2 regions of the Streptomyces sp. NPDC096105 genome follow, and region 2 is predicted to be linked to the other one. Evidence: riboswitches for the same ligand, from Rfam matches in the RefSeq annotation. Region 2 holds a riboswitch; the other holds the start of a gene.
What was found. Region 2 has a riboswitch for S-adenosylmethionine ahead of thrC (threonine synthase). Riboswitches for the same ligand answer to the same signal wherever they lie in the genome.
Positions count from the first base shown of each region.

Region 1: another riboswitch for S-adenosylmethionine. It lies ahead of ACIQ8B_RS01015 (aminotransferase class V-fold PLP-dependent enzyme); the one in region 2 lies ahead of thrC (threonine synthase).

Region 1 covers NZ_JBIWGC010000001.1:218,135-225,240, reverse strand. The annotation lists gene ACIQ8B_RS01025 (cytochrome bc complex cytochrome b subunit) at 1-1,357, shown strand, start outside; gene trpD (anthranilate phosphoribosyltransferase) at 1,506-2,570, shown strand; SAM riboswitch class IV at 2,668-2,784, shown strand; gene ACIQ8B_RS01015 (aminotransferase class V-fold PLP-dependent enzyme) at 2,958-4,379, shown strand; gene ACIQ8B_RS01010 (glycerate kinase) at 4,542-5,702, opposite strand; gene ACIQ8B_RS01005 (SLC13 family permease) at 5,716-7,106, opposite strand, start outside.
Region 2 covers NZ_JBIWGC010000004.1:122,807-129,912, forward strand. The annotation lists gene ACIQ8B_RS08420 (ABC transporter substrate-binding protein) at 1-594, shown strand, start outside; gene ACIQ8B_RS08425 (DUF3263 domain-containing protein) at 604-840, shown strand; gene otsB (trehalose-phosphatase) at 955-1,815, opposite strand; gene ACIQ8B_RS08435 (trehalose-6-phosphate synthase) at 1,846-3,327, opposite strand; gene ACIQ8B_RS08440 (glucosyl-3-phosphoglycerate synthase) at 3,401-4,369, opposite strand; SAM riboswitch class I at 4,509-4,656, shown strand; gene thrC (threonine synthase) at 4,674-5,963, shown strand; gene ACIQ8B_RS08450 (MoaD/ThiS family protein) at 6,052-6,327, shown strand; gene ACIQ8B_RS08455 (cold-shock protein) at 6,758-6,961, shown strand.

The sequences.
Region 1 (7,106 bases), on a different contig from region 2:
GAGTGAGGCCTACAAGTCGACGCTGGACATCAGCTTCGACGTCCGTGGCGGCCTGCTCATCCGGCAGATCCACCACTGGGCCGCGCTGATCTTCGTGGCCGGCATGTTCGTGCACATGATGCGCGTGTTCTTCACCGGCGCGTTCCGCAAGCCGCGTGAGATCAACTGGCTGTTCGGCTTCCTGCTGCTCGTCCTCGGCATGTTCACCGGTTTCACCGGCTACTCGCTCCCGGACGACCTGCTCTCGGGCACCGGTATGCGCTTCATGCAGGGCGCGGTCCTGTCCGTGCCGGTCGTCGGCACGTACCTCGCGTTCTTCCTCTTCGGCGGCGAGTTCCCCGGCGACGACTTCGTCGCCCGGTTCTTCTCGATCCACGTCCTGCTGCTGCCGGGCATCATGCTCGGCCTCGTGGTGGCGCACCTGATCCTGGTCTTCTACCACAAGCACACGCAGTTCGCGGGCCCCGGAAAGACCAACAAGAACGTCGTCGGCATGCCGCTGCTGCCGGTGTACATGGCCAAGGCCGGAGGCTTCTTCTTCCTGGTCTTCGGTGTGATCGCCGCGATCGCCGCGATCGCCACGGTCAACCCGATCTGGTCCATCGGCCCCTACCGGCCGGACATGGTCTCCACCGGCGCCCAGCCGGACTGGTACATGGGCTTCTCCGAGGGCCTGGTCCGCATCATGCCGGGCTGGGAGATCAACTTCTGGGGTCACACGCTCGCCCTGGGCGTGTTCATCCCGCTGATGGTCTTCCCGCTGGTCCTGGCGGCCATCGCGGTGTACCCGTTCATCGAGTCCTGGGTCACCGGCGACAAGCGCGAGCACCACATCCTGGACCGCCCGCGCAACGCCCCGACCCGCACCGCGTTCGGTGTCGCCTGGATGACGCTGTACTTCGTCCTCCTCGTCGGCGGCGGCAACGACATCTGGGCCACGCACTTCCACCTGTCGATCAACGCCATCACCTGGTTCGTCCGGATCGCGTTCTTCGTCGCCCCGGTCGTGGCGTTCATCGTCACCAAGCGGATCTGCCTCGGCCTGCAGCGCCGGGACAAGGAGAAGGTGCTGCACGGCCGCGAGTCGGGCATCATCAAGCGCCTGCCGCACGGTGAGTTCATCGAGGTCCACGAGCCGCTCAGCCAGGAGCAGCTCTACACCCTCACCGCGCACGAGCAGCCCAAGCCGCTCGAGATCGGCCCCGAGGTCGACGAGAACGGTGTCCGCCGCAAGGTGAAGGCCACCGAGAAGCTGCGCGCGAAGCTCAGCAAGGGCTTCTACGGCGAGGAGTCGCAGGTTCCGAAGCCGACCGTCGAGGAGTACAAGGAGATCACGAGCGGCCACGGCCACCACTGATCCCCCGAGCTCCACACGTCGCCACACGACAGCGAAGGGCCCCCGTCCGTTCTGCGGACGGGGGCCCTTCGCCGTGCCCGGAGCTGGATAGGGTGGGTGCGGGACCCGTCCGGTCCCCAGGCACCCGCTACGACCGTCAGGAGCGACCATGAGCGCTGTGACCCCCGCTGGAGGCGACAACGCGGCGGGCCGCTCCTGGCCCGCCCTGCTGAACGGACTGCTGGACGGCCGCGACCTGTCCGCCGACGACACCGCCTGGGCGATGGACCTGATCATGCGGGGCGAGGCGACCGACGCGCAGATCGCCGGCTTCGCGGTGTCGCTGCGGGCCAAGGGCGAGACCGTCGAGGAGATCACCGGCTGCGTCCGGGCGCTCTACGACCACGCCAACGTCATCGAGGTGCCGGGCGCCACCGTCGACATCGTCGGCACCGGCGGCGACGGCGCCAGGACGGTGAACATCTCCACCATGTCCTCGATCGTCGTCGCCGGCACCGGGGCCAAGGTCGTCAAGCACGGCAACCGCGCCGCGTCCTCCGCCTCCGGCGCCTCCGACGTCCTGGAGAAGCTGGGCGTCAACCTCGACCTGACCCCGCGCCGGGTCGCCGAGGTCGCCGAGGAGGCCGGCATCACCTTCTGCTTCGCGGTGAAGTTCCACCCGGCGCTGCGCCACGTGGCCGCCGCGCGCGGCCAGCTCGGCATCCGCACGGTGTTCAACTTCCTCGGCCCGCTCGCCAACCCGGCGAAGGTCAAGGCCCAGGCGGTCGGCGTCGCCGACGCGCGCATGGCGCCCATCATGGCCGGGGTGTTCGCCGGACGCGGCCACTCCTCCCTGGTGTTCCGCGGCGACGACGGCCTGGACGAGCTGACCACCACCGGCACCTCCCGGGTGTGGGTGGTGCGCGACGGCGAGGTCACCGAGGAGACGTTCGACCCGCGGGACGCCGGCATCGAGCTGGTCCCGGTGGAGGCGCTGCGCGGCGCCGACGCCTCCTACAACGCCGAGGTCGCCCGCCGGCTGCTGGACGGCGAGCGCGGTCCGGTCCGCGACGCGGTGCTGCTGAACTCCGCGGCGGCGCTGGTGGCCCTGGAGCCCGGCAGCGGCACGCTCACCGAGCAGATCCGCGCCGGGATGGCGAAGGCGGCCGAGTCGATCGACTCCGGCGCCGCCAAGCGGGTCCTCGAGCGCTGGGTCGCCGTCACCCACGCGTAGGCCGCGGCGCGGACCGACGCGCGGGCCCCGTGACGGCCGTCCCGCGATCCGGATGCGGGTTGCGGGACGCCGGTCACCTCACGTACGTTCCCTCTCAGGTCATGAGTGACAGCCATCAGGCCCCGGCCGGCTGTCCGGCAACCCTCCGTCCGTGGCGGGGTGCCCCGGGTGAAGACCGGGCCGTGAGCAGCAGGGCTCACGGCAAGCGCGGACCCCTCGCACACCAGGGGTCCTGGTCGTCGAGGAGTCTTCCGTGAGCAAGCGAATGCGCTAGGGCGTCGAGCCCCGCCTCCGCACACCCTCTTTCCCTCTTCTCCTTCGCGCTGGAGCGCCGCCGTCGTGCCGTCCGCTCGCGCGGGGACCCGCCTGCCCTCCGGGAGTTCCGTCATGCCCGCTGCCCCCACCGTCGCCGCCGAGCCGTCCGTCCGCTCCCCGCTGCCCGTCCTCGGCCGGGACGTCGCCGTCCCCCTGGTCACCGGCGGCGAGGCCGTCTACGCCGCGCTCGACTACGCCGCCAGCGCCCCCGCCCTCCAGCGCGTCTGGGACGACGTGGCCGCCTACGCCCCCTACTACGGCAGCGTCCACCGCGGCGCCGGCTACCTCTCCCAGCTCTCCACCGACCTGTTCGAGAACGCCCGCCGGACCGTCGCCGAGTTCCTCGGCTGCCGCATCGAGGACAGCCCGGGCGAAGCCCGGTCCGGCAAGGGCGGTGGCGGGCGACGGGAGGGGGACCAGGTGGTGTTCACCCGTTCCACCACCGACTCCCTCAATCTGCTCGCCGCCGCCCTGCCCGAGGACTGCGAGGTCTTCGTCTTCGAGACCGAGCACCACGCGGCGCTGCTGCCGTGGCGGCGGGCGGCCCGGGTGACCGTCCTCGACGCGCCCGGCACCCCCGCGCAGGCCGTCGAGACGCTGGAGCGCGCCCTCGCCGGCCGCGACCCCCACGGCCCGGCCCTGGTCTGCGTCACCGGCGCCTCCAACGTCACCGGCGAGCTGTGGCCGGTCCGCGAACTCGCCGCCGCCGCGCACGCGCACGGCGCACGCATCGTGCTGGACGCCGCCCAGCTCGCCCCGCACCGCGCGGTGTCCGTGCGGGACCTCGACGTCGACTGGGTCGCCTTCTCCGGACACAAGCTGTACGCGCCCTTCGGCGCCGGGGTGCTGGCCGGCCGCGCCGACTGGCTCCGCGAGGCCGAGCCCTACCTCGCCGGCGGCGGCGCCAGCCGCAAGGTCACGCGGCGCGCGGACGGGACGGTGCACGTGGAGTGGCACGAGACCGCCGCCCGCCACGAGGCCGGCTCGCCCAACGTCATCGGCGCCCACGCCATCGCCTCCGCCTGCAAGGCGCTCACCGAGGCGGGGTTCGACGCGCTCGCCGCGCGGGAGGAGGCGCTGGTCCGCACGGTGCGGGAGGGGCTGGCGGACGTGCCTCAGGTGCGGTTCCTGTCCTTGTTCGGCGACGACGCGCCCCGGGTGGGGGTGCTGTCCTTCGTGGTCGCCGGCTGGAACAGCTCCCACTTCGCAGCGGCGCTCTCCGCCGAGTACGGCATCGGGGTGCGGGACGGCCTGTTCTGCGCGCACCCGCTGGTACGGCGGCTGCTGGGCGGCGACACGGGCGGTGCGGGGGAGTGCGGGGCGCCGGAGGCGGGGGCGTTGAACGCGATCCGCGTGAGCTTCGGCGCCGGCACGCCGGAGGAGCATGTCGAGCGGTTCGTGCGGGCGGTGCGGGAGCTCGTGCGGGACGGGGCGCGGTGGAAGTACCGGACGGTGGACGGGCGGTGCGTGCCGGACACGTCGGGGCGGGCGTAGGAGGGAGCCGCCCCCGCCGCCCCTTCCCGTCCTTGGGGCTGCGCCCCCGGACCCCCTCGTCCTCGAACGCCGGACGGGCTGGAATCAGTCCCTCCGGCGCTCGAGGAGCGGGGTCCGGGACGGAGCCCCGGGGTGGGACGGGACAGGGCGGCGGGGGGCGAATCACCCCTGAGGGGACGGGAGCCGGGCTCCCAGCACGATCATCCGCAGCGCCCGCTCCGTCGCGTCCGTCAGCAGTTCCGCGCCCCGGACCAGCGCCTCCGCCAGCTCCATGGGCCCCGGCAGGATGCCGTGACACGCATCCACCCCCGGCACCTCCCCCGCCCCGTCCCCCAACGTCCCCGCGAGCGCCAGCACCGGCCGCCCCGCCAGCTTGGCCCGCCGGGCCACCTCCCCGGGGACCTTGCCGCGAGGCGTCTGGCGGTCCAGCGCCCCCTCCGCGGTGACCACCAGGTCGGCCCGCGCGAGGCGTTCGTCCAGACCGAGATGGTCCAGCAGGACGGGAAACCGCGGCACCAGCGCCGCGCCCAGCGAGGCCAGCCCCGCCCCCAGCCCGCCGGAGGCGCCCGTGCCGCGGCCGAGCCGCAGGTCGACGCCGGTGACGGCGAGGTCCCGGGTCAGTACCCGCGCCCAGTTCTCCAGCCCCGCCGACAACTCCTCCACCTGTCCCGGGGTCGCCCCCTTCTGCGGCCCGAACACCCGCGCCACGCCCCGCTCCCCGCACAGCACGTTGTACGGGTTGCAGGCGACGACCAGTTCCACGCCGTCGAGGCGCGGATCGAGCCCGGTCGCGTCGATCCGGGTGAGACGCGACAACTCACGGCCACCCGGGGGCAGTTCCACCCCGTCCGCGTCCAACAGCCGCGCGCCGAGCGCCTGGAGCGCGCCCGCACCCCCGTCTGAGGTGCCCGAGTCGCCGCAGCCCACCAGGATCCGCCGCACCCCCTGGTCGAGAGCGGCACGGATCAGCTCCCCGACGCCGTAGGTGGTGGTGACGCCCGGATCGCGGCGGGCGCGGGGGACCAGGGACAGCCCGGCGACGGCCGCCATCTCCACCACCGCGGTGTCCTGCCCGCCGAGCAGCGCGAAGTGCGTGCCGACCGGTTCGCCGACGGGGCCGGTGGCGGCCAGGGCGACCAGCCGGCCGCCGGTCGCGCGGGCCAGCGCGGCGGCGGTTCCCTCCCCGCCGTCCACCAGCGGGATGCGGTCGATCTCGGCGTCCGGCAGCACCCGGCGGACGCCCGCCGCGATGGCGTCGGCGGCGGCGGGGGCGGACAGCGACTCCTTGAAGCCGCTGGGGGCCACGACGACTCGGTTCAGCATGGGCGATCACTCCTCAGCGGGTCACCGGCACGCCCAGCGCGGGCCACACGGTGACGGCGAACAGCAGGACGAGGGCGGCGGTGAGCGGGGCCAGCACGGCGGACAGCCGCAGCAGGTCGCGCGGGGTGTAGGTGGGGGTGCCGGGGATGTCCGCGAAGAGCGTCACCGGCTTGGCGGAGGCGGGCAGGGTGTGGCAGAAGCCGGCCGCGGCGGTGGACGCGAGCGCCGCCGCCACCGGGTTCACCCCGGCCGTCACGGCCGCCGCGACCACCAGCGGCACCAGCACGGAGGAGCGCGCGGACCGTGACTGCAGGACCAGGTGGGCGGCCGTGCTGACGGCGACGACGACCGTCAGGAACGTCAACGGGCCGATGCCCGCGGGCAGTCCGTCGACCAGCCAGCGGGCCGCGCCCGACTCGGCGAGCGCCACGCCCATCGCCATGGTCGCCGCCATGAACAGCAGCAGCGACCACGGCACCGTCTTGAGCGCGTCCTTCAGGCGCACGGTGCCCAGCGCCGGGGAGGCGGCGACGACCGCGCCGATCAGCGCGATCACCGCCGGGGACACCTGGTGCAGGGGTTCGCTGCACCACAGGGCGACCACCGTGGCCAGCAGCAGGGCGCACCGCTTCTCCGCCTGCGTCCAGGGGCCGGTGACCGGGCGGTCGCTGTGCCGCTGGATCTCCTCGGCGGTGATGCGTACCGGACCGGCGCGGTCGGCCCGCCGGGTGGTCGTCAACAGCACGGTCTCGGCGGCGAGATGGGAGGACACCACGGCCAGCGGCAGCCCCAGCAGCAGCCATTCGGTGAAGCCGACCCGCTCCCCGGTGGCCTCCCACAGCACGGACACGGTGATCAGATGGGCGCCCGCGCCGATCAGGGTCGCCACCGCGGACAGCAGGATCACGGTGGGGAACAGCAGCGCCAGCATCACCACCAGCCGCCCGCGCCCGGCCAGCGCCTTGGCCAGCGCGAGGAACACCGGCAGCGCGAGCGCCGCCCGGCCCGAGGTGGCCGGCACCGCGAACGCGGTGACGACCAGCGCCGCCGTCGTCAGATGCGTCAACTGCCGTACCGTGCGCGCCCCGCCGACCAGGAAGGCGGCCGCCCGCCCGGCGAGCCCGGTCCGGGTGACCGCGGCGGCCAGCACGAACGCGCAGATCAGGAGCCACACGGTCGAGTCGCCCAGGGTGCCGAACAGGGTGTCGCTGTCGATCACCCCGGTCACGGTGAGCGCGAGCCCCGCGCCGAGCGCGATGTAGGTGTCGTCGACGGGAGTGCCGATCCACGCGCAGGTGGCCAGCGCGAAGACGGCGAGGGTGAGCCGGGCGTCCCCGCCGAGGCCGGGGAAGACACCGGGAACGGCGAGCGCCGCGCAGAGAGACAGGGCCGCGCACAGCGCCA
Region 2 (7,106 bases):
ACGGAGAACGTCGCGACCTTCACCTGGCTGCGGGACGAACTGGTCGGCAAGGGGCTCACCGGACCCGTCGCGCCCGGCGAGCTCGACCGCGCCGAGGCGTTCGAGGCGTTCGCCGCCGGCGAGGTCGGCATGCTCAACGGGCATCCCTCGCTGATGGAGATGGCGCGGAAGAAGGGCGTGAAGTACGGCATGGTGCCGATCCCCGGCGCCGACGGCGAGAGCCCGTCCGCGCTCGGCGTGACCGACTGGATGACGGCGTTCGAGAAGAACGGGCACCGTGACCAGATCGGGGACTTCCTCGACTTCGTCTACAGCGAGAAGAACGTGCTGGACTTCTCGCGCGAGTACGGCCTGCTGCCGGTCACCGGCTCCGCGTCGCAGGCGATGGCGGCGTCGGGGCAGGACAAGGAAATCAAGCCGTTCCTGGACCAGTTGCCGCTCTCGGAGCTGTACCCGGTGGGGAAGACGTCGTGGGCGGCGGTGAGCGCGGCGGTCAAGCAGAAGATCGGCGAGGCCGTGGAGCCGGACGGGAGCCCCGCGGGCGTGCTGGGCGAGCTCCAGGCGACGGCCGTGCGCGCGGACAGCGCGGGGTAGCCTGCCGGCATGGGTGAAGGTGAGGGGCTGGGGCGCCTCGAGCGGGACGTGCTCGCGCTGGAGCGCCGGGGGGCGGTGTCGCCCGGGGCGAAGGAGCGGGTGATCCGGGAGGAGCTGGGGCTGGCGCCGGTGCGGTACTACCAGCTGCTGAACGCGCTGCTCGATGATCCGCGGGCGCTGGCCCACGACCCGGTCACCGTCAACCGCCTGCGGCGGGTGCGGGAGGCGCGGCGCGCGGAGCGGTGACCGTCCCTGGGGGCCGTGCCCCCGGACGCCTCCCGCCGGCCCTGACGGGCCTCGTCCTCACACGCCGGAGGGGCTGGAAGCAGCCCCTCCGGCGTGTGAGGAGCGAAACCCGCGTCAGGCGAGCCGCTCCGCCAGCGCCCGCAGCAGCCCCACCACCCCCGCCGGGCCGTCGACCACCAGGTCGGCCCGTTCGCGGAGCTCCGTGACCTCCTCGCTGCCGCTGCACACCAGCAGCCCCGGCGTGCCGGAGGCACGGAGCTTGTCGACGGCGGTGAAGGCGGCCAGGTCGCCCAGGTCGTCCCCGGCGTACAGCACCGCCTCCGCGCCGATCTCCCGCGCGTACTCCAGCAGCGCGACCCCCTTGTCCATCCCCGGCGGGCGCAGCTCGAGGACCATGCGGCCCGGTTCGACGACCAGACCGTGCCGGGTCGCGAGGCCGGTCAGCGGCTCGCGCAACGCCTCGAAGGCGGCCTGCGGGTCGGACGCCCTGCGGGTGTGGACGGCCACCGCCCGCCCCTTCTCCTCGATCCACGTGCCCCGCCACGCGCCCACCCGGTCCAGCAGTCCCGGCAGCTCCGCGCGGACGGCGGCGACGCCGGGATGCGGGGCGGGCGCGGTGACGGAGCCCGTGACCGCGTCCCAGCGCTCGGCGCCGTAGTGACCGAGCACCACCAGGTGCTCCAGCCCGGGCACGCCCGCGAAACCGCCGTGGCGGACCGCGACGCCCGGCGGCCGCCCGGTGACGACGGCCACCGCGGCCACCTTCGGGGCGAGCGCGGCGAGCGCGGGCACCGCGTCCGGGTGCGCGCGGGCCTGCTCCGGGTCGGGCACGATCGGCGCGAGCGTGCCGTCGAAGTCGAGCCCGATCAGCGCCTTGCCCGGACGGGCCAGGAGCGCGTCCAGTCCGTCCCGCCCGGCCTGCGTGGCGGGCGTCGGCAGGGCGCCGGGGTCCGTGGAATCCGTATGACTGGCCATACGCCCCAACCTATCCACGCCCGCCCGGTGTCACGCCTGTCCGGCGGGCCGTTCCGGCCGGTGGCCGGTAGCGCCGCGCAGCGCCTCCAGCTGGTCCAGGAACCAGCGCGCCGGGGGCAGCGCCGTGGCCGCCGCGGCCAGTCGCTTGCTGCGTTCCGTGCGGTCCTCCGGGCGCATCGACAGCGCCTCGTGCAGTGCCTGGGCGGTCTGCACGACGTCGTACGGGTTGACGGTGATCGCGTCCTCGCCCAGCTCCTCGTGGGCGCCGGCCTCCCGGGACAGCACCAGCGCGCAGCCCGCGTCGGAGACCACCGGCACCTCCTTGGCGACCAGGTTCATGCCGTCGCGGATGGGGTTGACCAGGGCCACGTCGGCCAGCCGGTACGCGGCCAGCGAGCGCGCGAAGTCGTCCTTGACGTGCAGCACGACCGGACGCCAGCCCGGCGTGCCGTACTGCGCGTTGATCTCCTCGGCGAGCCGCCGCACCTCGGCCGTGTAGTCGCGGTAGACGGCGAGATCCTGCCGGGACGGGTAGGCGAAGGCGACGTGCACCACGCGCTCACGCCACTCGGGGCGGTCGTCCAGCAGCTGCCGGTAGGCCAGCAGGCCGCGGACGATGTTCTTGGACAGTTCGGTGCGGTCGACCCGGACGATGGTCCGGCGCCCCTCGCCGATCTCCTCGCGCAGCGCGGCCATCCGCTCGTCGACGTCCGCCTCGTGCGAGCGGGCGCGCAGGAAGTCCGCGTCGGCGCCCAGGCCGTGCACCCCGACGCGGGTGTCGCCCAGCCCGCCGACGAAGCGCTCGCAGCACGCGGTGAAGGCGTCCGCCCAGCGGCGGGTGAGGAAGCCGAGCCGGTCGGCGCCGAGCATCCCGCGCAGCACCTGCTCCGCGATGTCGTCCGGCAGCATCCGGAAGTACTCCGGCGGCGCCCACGGCGTGTGCGAGAAGTGCCCGATGCGCAGGTCGGGGCGCAGCTCGCGGAGCATCCCCGGGACCAGGGTCAGGTGGTAGTCCTGCACCATGACCGCCGCGCCCTCGGCCGCCTCCTCGGCCAGCGCCTCGGCGAACGCGCGGTTGTAGCTCTCGTAGGAGGCCCACCGGCGGCGGAACTCCGCGTCGAAGACCGGCTCCAGCGGGGTCTGGTACAGCATGTGGTGCACGAACCACAGCACCGAGTTCGCGATGCCGTTGTACGCGTCCGCGTGCACGTCCGCCGGGATGTCCAGCATCCGCACGCCGTCCTCCCCCGCCCGTCGCCCGCCACCGCCCCTCTGCGGAGGAGCCTCCGGCCCCGCCCCGACGATTCCGCGCCGCACGGCCTCGCGGTCGCCGTCGGAGAGCGCCGAGCACACCCACAGCGCGCCCGACTCGGGGCCGATGGCCGACAGACCGGACACCAGTCCGCCGCCGCCCCGCTTGCTCCGCAGCGAACCGTCGTCCGCCACCGCGTACGACACCGGCCCCCGGTTGGAGGCGACCAGTACCTGAGCTGCACCGAAGCTTGAAGCCATACGCCACAACCTAGCCCGGCCCCCCGGGCCTCAAACGTGCCGGTGCGTCACACCGGCCGGTGACGGGCGGGGGTCAGGCCACCCGCCGCGCCTGGTACTCCGCGATCTCCCGCATCGGCGGCCGCTCCTCGGTGTCCACCGCGTACGTGCGGGGCTCGAAGACGTCCCCGCTGCGCTCGAACTGGGTCAGCGACGGCCGCAGCAGATGCGCGCGGGCCAGCCGCAGCTGCGCGGTGCGGTAGATCGCGGCGGCCATCCGGCCGAGCGCCTGCCCGTCCTGGTGCCGGTGCTTGCGCACCCCCACGTCCACCTGGGCCAGCGCGTCCAGGCCCACCAGGTGCAGGGCGTCGACCAGCATGCCCAGCTCGACGCCGTAGCCGACGGGGAACGGGAGCTGTTCGAGCAGGCCGCGGCGGGCCGCGTACTCGCCGCCCAGCGGCTGGACGAACCCGGCGAGCTGCGGCCAGTGCATGTTGAGCAGCGGGCGCGCCATCAGCTCCGTGACCCGGCCGCCCTGCCCGGCCCCCGCGCCGGCGGTGTTCCCGCCGGCCAGGGTCAGGGGGCGGTCGTACATGGCCTTGACGAGGTGCAGGCCGGGGTCGGTGAGCAGCGGGCCGACGATGCCGGTGACGAAGTCGGAGGAGAAGTCCCTCAGGTCGGCGTCGACGAAGCACACGATGTCGCCGCGGGCCACCAGCAGCGACCGCCACAGCACCTCGCCCTTGCCGGGCACGGCCGGTATGCGGGGCAGGATCGCGTCCCGGTGGACCACGGTCGCGCCGGCCGCCGCGGCCACCTCGGAGGTGCGGTCGGTGGAGCCGGAGTCGATCACCACGACCTCGTCGACCAGCGGCACCTGGAGCACCAGGTCGTGCCGGATGACGGAGACGATGTCACCGACCGTGGCCTCCTCGTTGAGCGCGGGCAGCACCACGCTCACCGTCTGTCCCGTCGCCCGTTTCGCCGCCAGGATCCGGTGCAGGGGACGGTCCGACACCGACCAGGAGCGCTCCGACAGCCAGCGCTCGACTTCTTCTTCCAGCACGGCGGACTCCTCACTGGCTGGTGATCCATCTCGGGGTTCGGACGGCTCTCTGCGCCGTCCGGGCCTTCGGTTACAGTCTTGAACAGCGCTGACGGACCCCGCATCCCGGGGGGTGTCGGTGCGCACAACTGAACACCGCTCATCCAGAGGGGCAGAGGGATACGGCCCGATGAAGCCCCGGCAACCCTCCAGTCGGTTCCTGTCACGCGGACGTGGCGAGGCTCCCGGCTAGGGAAGGTGCCAAATCCGTCTCACGGCGAGATGCGTCGTGAGGAAGATGAGGAGAAAGGGCCTCGCCTCCATGGCTGTGCAGACTGTTGCAAGCACCACCGACTCCGCGGACTCCGTCGACCTGGGTCCCGCCGCCGCGCTGTCCTGCCGCGAGTGCGGCCACCGCGTCCCCCTCGGCCCGGTCTTCGCCTGCGAGGAGTGTTTCGGCCCGCTGGAGATCGCCTACGACTTCTCCGGCTACGCCACCGAGGAGCTCCGCAAGCGCATCGAGGCGGGCCCCGCGAACATCTGGCGCTACGCCCCGCTGCTGCCCGTCCCCGCGGACGTGGCGGACAAGCCCAACCTGAACCCGGGCTGGACCAAGCTCGTCCGGGCCGACAACCTCGCCCGCGAGCTGGGCGTCACCGGCGGTCTCCACGTCAAGGACGACTCCGGCAACCCCACGCACTCCTTCAAGGACCGGGTCGTCGCCCAGGCCCTGGAGGCCGCGCGCGCGTTCGGCTTCACCACGCTGTCCTGCTCCTCCACCGGCAACCTGGCCGGCGCGGTCGGCGCCGCCGCCGCCCGGGCCGACTTCCGCTCCTGCGTGTTCATCCCGCACGACCTGGAGCAGGGCAAGGTCGTCATGGCCGCCGTCTACGGCGGCAAGCTCGTCGGCATCGAGGGCAACTACGACGACGTGAACCGTTTCTGCTCCGAGCTGATCGGCGACCCGGCCGGCGAGGGCTGGGGCTTCGTCAACGTCAACCTGCGGCCGTACTACGCGGAGGGCTCCAAGACCCTCGCGTACGAGATCTGCGAGCAGCTCGGCTGGCGGCTCCCGGACCAGATCGTGGTCCCCATCGCCTCCGGCTCGCAGCTCACGAAGATCGACAAGGGGCTGCAGGAGCTGATCAGGCTGGGCCTCGTCGAGGACCGGCCGTACAAGATCTTCGGCGCGCAGGCCGCGGGCTGCTCGCCGGTGTCCACCGCGTTCAAGGCCGGCCACGACGTGGTCCGCCCGCAGAAGCCGGACACCATCGCCAAGTCGCTGGCCATCGGCAACCCGGCGGACGGCCCCTACGTGCTCGACATCGCCCGGCGCACCGGCGGCGCGGTGGAGGACGTCACCGACGAGCAGGTCGTCGACGCGATCAAGCTGCTGGCGCGCACCGAGGGGATCTTCGCGGAGACCGCGGGCGGCGTCACGGTCGGCGTGACGAAGAAGCTGATCGAGGACGGGGTGCTCGATCCGTCCCTCACGACGGTCGTGCTGAACACCGGGGACGGCCTGAAGACGCTGGACGCGGTGGCCGGGACCGGGCTGACCGCGACGATCCGTCCCAGCCTGGAGTCGTTCCGTGAGGCCGGGCTCGTCTAGGAGCCGCTCCAGCTTTCCATCCGCGGGCCGGGGGCGATCACGCCGTCCCCCGCGCCCCTGGCACGTCATCCGACCGGAGGTTCCCCACGTGAGCGTCACCGTCCGCATCCCCACCATTCTGCGCACCTACACCGGCGGCAAGGCCGAGGTCCCCGCCGAGGGCGCCACCCTCGGCGAGGTCATCCAGGACCTGGAGAAGAACCACACCGGCATCGCCGCCCGCGTCCTGGACGACCAGGGCAAGCTGCGCCGGTTCGTCAACGTCTACGTCAACGACGACGACGTGCGCTTCGAGCAGGGGCTGGAGACGGCCACCCCGGACGGCGCCGGCGTCTCGATCATCCCGGCGGTCGCCGGAGGCTGATCATTACCTTCGGCAATGACAGTGACCGAGCGTTTACGGCATTGCCCCCTCCGTGAGAGATGCGGAGGGGGCAATTCCATGAGGTTGAGCGCGGTAGAGTTGGGGAACGCGCTCCCGATCCAATGATCGAGAAGCCTGAATTCCTGCCGCGGACCCGACTGGATGTAGCCAAAGTGTGGGCTCCTTTCGCGGCTTTTGTCTCCTTTGCCCGGCCCGACTTGCCCTGAATTCTGGCGAATTCTGGCCACATTCCGGACCGATGGCGTCCAGATTTCTCGTCCGATTGACCTGTTGCAGACGGCAGTTGGACAGATACATTCAGCCGCGGTCGACGCGTTCCGGCGCACGCCCCCAACCGTTGGGGGGTGAGGTCTGACCCGGGTCCGCGAAGTGTGGATCTGTGCAAGGGCCAGTAATAGGGGAGTTAGGCATGGCTCAGGGCACCGTCAAGTGGTTCAACGCGGAGAAGGGGTACGGCTTCATCGCGGTCGACGGTGGTGCGGATGTTTTCGTCCACTACAGCGCCATCCAGATGGACGGCTACCGCACCCTTGAAGAGGGCCAGCGGGTCGAATTCGAGATCTCGCAGGGTCAGAAGGGCCCGCAGGCCGACATGGTTCGCGTCACTGCCTGAACGCGCTACCAGCCGCACGCGACATCTTCTGCCGGCGGCAGGGCCCGCACCTTCCGGGGTGCGGGCCCTTCGTCGTGCCCGGAGCCGGCGGGGCGCGTGAGGCGTCGTGGGGGTGTCACGGGAGCTCCATGGGCGCACGGGCCGC